2 linked regions of the Rhizobium sp. SSA_523 genome follow. The protein of the gene in region 1 interacts with the protein of each later gene in a pairwise test. Links are inferred from orthologs where the notes say so. Each region holds a gene or a part of one and is shown in the gene's direction. Other genes may lie near its edges. The genes, in order: abc-f and QTJ18_RS20110.

The links.
Region 2: the proteins of abc-f (region 1) and QTJ18_RS20110 interact in binary tests that used the Escherichia coli proteins (3 or more experiments, as listed by UniProt). The link is inferred for Rhizobium sp. SSA_523 from one-to-one orthologs.

The regions. Positions count from the first base shown.
Region 1 is NZ_CP129382.1:404,039-407,322, reverse strand. Bases 293-3,261 are described here. They hold abc-f (ribosomal protection-like ABC-F family protein), read left to right. Parts: upstream 293-818; coding sequence 819-2,705; downstream 2,706-3,261. Other genes in these bases: QTJ18_RS10195 (hypothetical protein), read left to right, coding at 2,846-3,261; QTJ18_RS10205 (glutathione S-transferase family protein), read right to left, coding at 293-587. In the rest of the region: more of QTJ18_RS10205, read right to left, coding at 1-292; more of QTJ18_RS10195, read left to right, coding at 3,262-3,284. UniProt on the Escherichia coli protein: Genetic data indicate it may be involved in ribosome assembly or function.
Region 2 is NZ_CP129382.1:2,469,470-2,473,290, reverse strand. The notes cover bases 141-3,646. They hold QTJ18_RS20110 (2-oxoglutarate dehydrogenase E1 component), read left to right. Parts: upstream 141-449; coding sequence 450-3,446; downstream 3,447-3,646. Other genes in these bases: odhB (2-oxoglutarate dehydrogenase complex dihydrolipoyllysine-residue succinyltransferase), read left to right, coding at 3,508-3,646; sucD (succinate--CoA ligase subunit alpha), read left to right, coding at 141-263. In the rest of the region: more of sucD, read left to right, coding at 1-140; more of odhB, read left to right, coding at 3,647-3,821. UniProt on the Escherichia coli protein: E1 component of the 2-oxoglutarate dehydrogenase (OGDH) complex which catalyzes the decarboxylation of 2-oxoglutarate, the first step in the conversion of 2-oxoglutarate to succinyl-CoA and CO(2).

The DNA.
Region 1 (3,284 bases):
GTCACCCTTGCCCATTGCAGCGCGCCGAACAAAATGTAATCGGCAAAGAGCGGCGTTTCGCCACCCAGGAAGGGATTGAACTTCAAGGCGAACCGCATCGGCTCCAGCTGTGTCGAGAGCATTGCCAGCGCCTCGCTGCGTTCGCCGGCGACATCTTCAAGCCGGCGGCCGAGACGCGCCTCGCGGCTCTCGCGAAAATAGTCCTGATCGGGCTTGGCCAGCATGTCGTGGATGTCCTTGACCGCAAGCCGGGTCAGCAGCGGATGGACCACCATCTGCGAAAACCCTTCGACGAAACGCGCCAGCGCCTTGCCGCCCTCCCCGCCAAACAGCGTCGGGCGATCCGGATAGGCCTCTTCCAGATAAACAGCGATATCGAAGCTGTCGCGCACGAGATGCTCGCCATCCCTCAGGATCGGCACCGTTTTGGAAAAGCCGTTTTCCAGCTTGGGAATTTCGGTGAAGGCCACCGGCTTTTCCGAAAAGTCCAGCCCCTTATGGGCCAGGGCCATGGAGACCTTCCAGCAATGCGGGGAAAAGGGGCGATTCGCATCGCGGCCGCAAAGGGAATACAGAATGCGGGTCATCGGCTCTCCTCACGAATTCGGTTTTCTTATCCATACAACGGCTTTGTGCGCCGGCAATCAAATCAGGAAATTTCATCGGTTGCATCACACTCTCTGCTGCAGCCTTCGGCTATAGTCGGCGATGACCGCAGGGCTATTTCCTGCCAAGGGGTCGCAGGCGCTGGCAATAGCGGCCATTGGCAGCGGTCCACTCTCTTGCATCGCTGAGAAACTTCAGCCAAAACCCGGCGCATGATCACCATTACCGACCTTTCCGCGCGCATCGCGGGCCGCCTTCTTCTCGACCATGCCAGCGTCAGCCTGCCTGGCGGCACCAAGGCTGGCCTCGTGGGGCGCAACGGCGCGGGCAAATCCACGTTGTTTCGCATCATTACCGGCGATCTCGCCGCCGAGAGCGGATCGGTCTCGCTGCCGAAGAATGCGCGGATCGGACAGGTGGCGCAGGAAGCCCCGGGCACGGAAGATCCACTGATCGAGATCGTCCTGGCCGCCGACAAGGAACGCAGCGCGCTCCTGAAAGAGGCCGAGACGGCAAGCGATCCCAACCGCATTGCCGAGATCCAGATGCGGCTCGTCGATATCGACGCGCATTCGGCGGAGGCACGCGCTGCCAGCATTCTCGCGGGCCTCGGTTTCGATGCCGAGGCGCAGGCGCGCCCCGCCTCCTCCTTTTCCGGCGGCTGGCGCATGCGCGTGGCGCTTGCGGCCGTGCTGTTTGCCGAGCCCGACCTGCTTCTGCTGGACGAGCCGACCAATTATCTCGATCTCGAAGGCACGCTGTGGCTGGAGGATTATGTCCGGCGCTACCCGCACACGGTCGTCATCATCAGCCATGACCGCGACCTGCTGAACAATGCCGTCAACGCGATCGTTCATCTCGACCAGAAGAAGCTCACCTTCTATCGCGGCGGCTATGACAGTTTCGAGCGGCAAAAGGCCGAAGCCGACGAATTGCAGATGAAGGCGAAGGCCAAAAGCGACGCCGCCCGCAAGCATATCCAGAGCTATATCGACCGTTTCCGCTACAAGGCCTCCAAAGCGCGCCAGGCGCAGAGCCGGATCAAGGCGCTGGAGCGCATGGGCACGGTTTCCGCCGTGATCGAGGAGCACGTCCAGCCGATCCGCTTTCCGGAGCCGGAAAGGCAGCCCTCTTCGCCGATCGTCGCGATCGACAAGGCCGCGGTCGGCTACGAGCCGGGCAAGCCGATCCTCAAGAACATCACGCTGCGCATCGACAATGACGATCGCATCGCGCTGCTCGGCTCCAACGGCAATGGCAAATCCACCTTCGCCAAGCTCATCTCCGGGCGGCTGGAGGCACAGGCCGGCACGCTGAAGATGGCGCCCAACCTGAAGATCGGCTTCTTTGCCCAGCACCAGCTCGACGACCTGATCCCGACGCAATCCGCAGTCGATCATGTGCGCCGCCTGATGCCGGAACAGCCGGAGGCCAAGGTGCGCGCCCGCGTGGCGCAAATGGGGCTCGCAACGGAGAAGATGGACACCGCGGCCAAGGACCTCTCGGGCGGCGAAAAGGCGCGCCTGCTGATGGGGCTTGCCGCCTTCCACGCGCCGAACCTCCTGATCCTCGACGAGCCGACCAACCACCTGGATATCGACAGCCGCCGGGCGCTGATCGAGGCGCTGAACGATTACGAGGGCGCCGTGATCCTGATCTCCCATGACCGGCATCTCATCGAGGCTACGGTGGATCGCCTCTGGCTCGTCAACAAGGGCACGGTCTCAGCCTTCGAGGGCGACCTGGAGGATTATCGCTCGATCATCGTTTCATCCTCCCGCAAGGGCGGCGAGCGGGCGGAGGCAGCAGCGGAAGAACCGGTGTCGAAATCGGATCAGCGCAAGGCCAGCGCCGAGCGGCGCGCCCAGCTTGCACCCTTGAAGAAGAAGATCACCGAAACCGAGGCGATGACGGCCAGACTGGAGAAACTCATCAAGGCTCTGGATGCAGACCTCGCGGATCCGAAGCTTTACGAGACATCGCCCGCCAAGGCCGCCGAAAAGGCAAAGCAGCGCAGCGACGCGGTGGAGAAACTCGCCGCCTGCGAGGAGCAATGGCTGGAGCTTTCCACCGAATATGAAGAAGCGATGAACGGCTAAACCTTGGGCGGGCCACCACAGCAAGCTCCGCGGCAGAGATTGCGCGTTTAAATTTATAAAGATTCTCGAACACAACTTGACGAAAGCTTAACGCTAACGGAAACTCCGCTTGCCTAACGTTGGGGCGATTGGGGGACAAAATGGCTATTTGCAAAGTGCTTTCCGGCGCTATCGCTGGTCTATTGCTTGTCGTTACACAAGCTCATTCCTATGATGCCAGTACTGCTCAGAAATACTGGGATGGGTCGATATCACCGGCTTTGGCATGGGGCGGGACGTGCCACCGCGACGCGGATTTATTTGCACGCGACAATCCTTCCTACGCCTCTCCGCCACTCATGGCGCTCGGCGATAGCCTCTACAACGGCGTGCAGTCATTGCGGATCAATTGGTGGCTGTCGGAATGGTCGCCGCCGTCTCTGATTGCTATCCGTCTCGGCCTAATCCAGGAAAGGGCCGCGGATCGCACGGGCCGTCGCCAATTTTATGCTCCGCAATATCCGGGGCATGGCGGCAAACCATCATCTGTCAAGAATTACGGCTTCAATCTTGAGACCCGTGGGCTGCATACATTTATCC
Region 2 (3,821 bases), 2.1 Mb from region 1 along the record:
GCGAAATCGGCGGTTCGGCCGAAGAAGATGCAGCGCAGTTCCTGATCGACGAAGCCAGAAAAGGCCGCCGCAAGCCGATGGCCGGCTTCATCGCCGGACGCACGGCTCCCAAGGGCCGCACCATGGGCCATGCCGGCGCCGTCGTCTCCGGCGGCAAGGGCGATGCGGAATCCAAGATCGCGGCCATGGAAGCGGCCGGCATCAAGGTTTCGCCGTCGCCGGCCCGCCTCGGCAAGACGCTGGTTGAAGTCCTGAAGGGCTGACGCCACATTACGCGCTGATACGCGATTGAAGGGCAGGCGAACCCGCCACACGGTTCGCCTGCCGCTGCCGCACCTGAGGGCCGGTTGGCCCGCGGACAGCACGAGACTGAAAGCGATGGTCGGCGCTTGCAAGATCCGGCCTTACATTGACGTCAGGAGGCGGGCAGACACGTCCGCGGATGCACCATGGCACGGCAAGAAGCCAACGAGCAGTTTCTCATCACCTCCTTCCTCGACGGCGCGAATGCTGCCTATATCGAGCAGTTGTATGCCCGCTATGAGGAAGATCCGAACGCGGTCGGCCCGGAATGGCAGTCCTTCTTCAAGGCGCTGGACGATAATCCGGACGATGTGAAGAAGGCCGCCCGCGGTGCCTCTTGGCAGCGTCAGAACTGGCCCATTCCCGCCAATGGCGAACTGGTCTCGGCCCTCGACGGCAATTGGCCCATCGTCGAAAAGGTGATGGAGAAGAAGGTCCAGGCCAAGGCAGAGGCCGCTGCCGCCGCCTCCGGCCAGCCGCTCGATCCCGCCGCCGTGCTGCAGGCGACGCGCGACAGCGTGCGCGCCATCATGATGATCCGCGCCTTCCGCATGCGCGGGCATCTGCATGCCAAGCTCGATCCGCTGGGCATTGCGGCGCCGGTGGAGGACTATAAGGAATTGTCGCCGGAAAATTACGGCTTCACCGAAGCCGATTACGACCGCAAGATCTTCATCGACAATGTTCTCGGCCTGGAATACGCGACCATCCGCGAGATGCTCGACATCCTGACGCGGACCTATTGCTCGACGCTCGGCGTCGAATTCATGCACATCTCCAACCCGGAGGAAAAGGCCTGGATCCAGGAGCGCATCGAGGGTCCGGACAAGGGCGTCGAATTCACCGCCAATGGCAAGAAGGCAATCCTTGCCAAGCTGATCGAGGCCGAAGGCTTCGAGCAGTTCATCGACGTCAAATACAAGGGCACCAAGCGCTTTGGCCTGGACGGCGGTGAATCGCTGATCCCGGCGCTGGAGCAGATCATCAAGCGCGGCGGCCAGGACGGACTGGAAGAGATCGTCTTCGGCATGGCCCATCGCGGCCGCCTGAACGTGCTCTCCCAGGTCATGGGCAAGCCGCACCGGGCGATCTTCCACGAGTTCAAGGGCGGCTCGTTCAAGCCGGACGAAGTCGAAGGCTCGGGCGATGTGAAGTATCACCTCGGCGCCTCCTCGGATCGCGAATTCGACGGCAACAAGGTGCACCTGTCGCTGACGGCCAATCCTTCGCATCTCGAGATCGTCAATCCGGTGGTCATGGGCAAGGCCCGCGCCAAGCAGGACATGCTGACCAAGAGCTGGGAAGGCGATATCGTGCCGCTGAAGGAGCGCGCCAAGGTTCTGCCGCTCCTGCTGCATGGCGATGCGGCATTTGCCGGCCAGGGCGTGGTCGCTGAAATCCTCGGCCTGTCCGGCCTGCGCGGCCACCGCGTCGCCGGCACCATGCATTTCATCATCAACAACCAGATCGGCTTCACGACCAATCCGGCCTTCTCGCGCTCTTCGCCCTATCCCTCGGATGTGGCCAAGATGATCGAGGCGCCGATCTTCCACGTCAATGGCGACGATCCGGAAGCGGTCACCTATGCCGCCAAGATCGCCACCGAATACCGGATGAAGTTCCACAAGCCGGTTGTCGTGGACATGTTCTGCTACCGTCGCTTCGGCCATAACGAAGGCGACGAGCCGGCGTTCACCCAGCCGAAGATGTACAAGGTCATCCGTGGCCACAAGACGGTGACCGAGCTTTACGCCCAGCGGCTGATCTCCGAGGGCCTGATCACCGACGGCGAATTCCAGAAGATGAAGGCCGACTGGCGTGCCCGCCTGGAGCAGGAATTCGAAGCCGGCCAGAGCTACAAGCCCAACAAGGCCGACTGGCTGGACGGCCAGTGGTCGGGTCTGCGTTCGGCCGACAATGCCGACGAACAGCGCCGCGGCAAGACGGCCGTTCCGATGAAGTCCCTGAAGGAGATCGGCCGCAAGCTGGCGACCATTCCGGACGGCTTCAACGCCCATCGCACCATCAAGCGCTTCATGGAAAACCGCGCGCAGATGATCGAAACAGGCGAAGGCCTCGACTGGGCCATGGCCGAGGCGCTGGCCTTCGGCTCGCTGGTGACCGAGGGCCACAAGGTTCGCCTGTCCGGCCAGGACTGCGAACGCGGCACTTTCTCCCAGCGTCATTCGGTGCTCTACGATCAGGAAACCGAGGATCGCTATATTCCGCTTGCCAATCTGGCTCCCAACCAGGCGCGCTATGAGGTCATCAATTCGATGCTCTCCGAAGAGGCCGTGCTTGGCTTCGAATACGGCTATTCGCTGGCCCGTCCGAACGCGCTGACGCTCTGGGAAGCGCAGTTCGGCGATTTCGCCAACGGCGCGCAGGTCATCTTCGACCAGTTCGTCTCGTCGGGCGAGCGCAAGTGGCTGCGCATGTCCGGCCTCGTCTGCCTTCTGCCGCATGGTTACGAAGGCCAGGGTCCGGAACATTCCTCCGCACGCCTCGAGCGCTTCCTCCAGCTGTGCGCCGAAGACAATATGCAGGTCGCCAATTGCACGACGCCGGCCAATTACTTCCATGTCCTGCGTCGCCAGCTGAAGCGTGATTTCCGCAAGCCGCTGATCCTGATGACCCCGAAGTCGCTGCTGCGCCACAAGCGGGCCACCTCGACGCTTGCGGAGATGGCCGGTGAAAGCTCCTTCCACCGTCTGCTGTGGGATGATGCCGAGGTTATCAAGGATGGTCCGATCAAGCTGCAGAAGGACGCCAAGATCCGCCGCGTCGTGATGTGCACCGGCAAGGTCTATTACGATCTTCTGGAAGAGCGCGAGAAGCGCGGCATTGACGACATCTACCTGCTGCGTATCGAACAGCTCTATCCGTTCCCGGCCAAGGCGCTCATCAACGAGCTGTCCCGCTTCCGCCACGCGGAAATGGTGTGGTGCCAGGAAGAGCCGAAGAACATGGGCGCCTGGGCCTTCATCGATCCGTATCTGGAATGGGTGCTGGCGCATATCGATGCCAAGTATCAGCGCGTCCGCTATACCGGCCGGCCGGCTGCCGCGTCGCCGGCGACCGGGCTGATGTCGAAGCACCTGGCTCAGCTCGAAGCCTTCCTCGAAGACGCGCTCGGCGGCTGACCGTCAGCCGCCCATTGCCACCCGGACAAACACGATATCGGTTCAAGAACGGAAATAGATCATGGCCACAGAAATCCGCGTCCCCACTCTCGGCGAATCCGTCAGCGAGGCAACCGTCGGCACCTGGTTCAAGAAGGTCGGCGATACGGTCAATGCCGATGAGCCGATCGTCGAGCTGGAAACCGATAAGGTGACTGTCGAAGTGCCAGCCCCGGCCTCGGGCGTATTGACGGAAATCGTCGCGCAAGCCGGCGAGACCGTCGGCCTCGATGCGCTTCTCGGCCAGATTGCCGAAGGTGCCGCAGGTTCGGCCGGTGCATCCGCATCGCAGGCTCCGGCGCCTGCCGCCGCCCCGGCGCCTGCTCAGACCCCGGC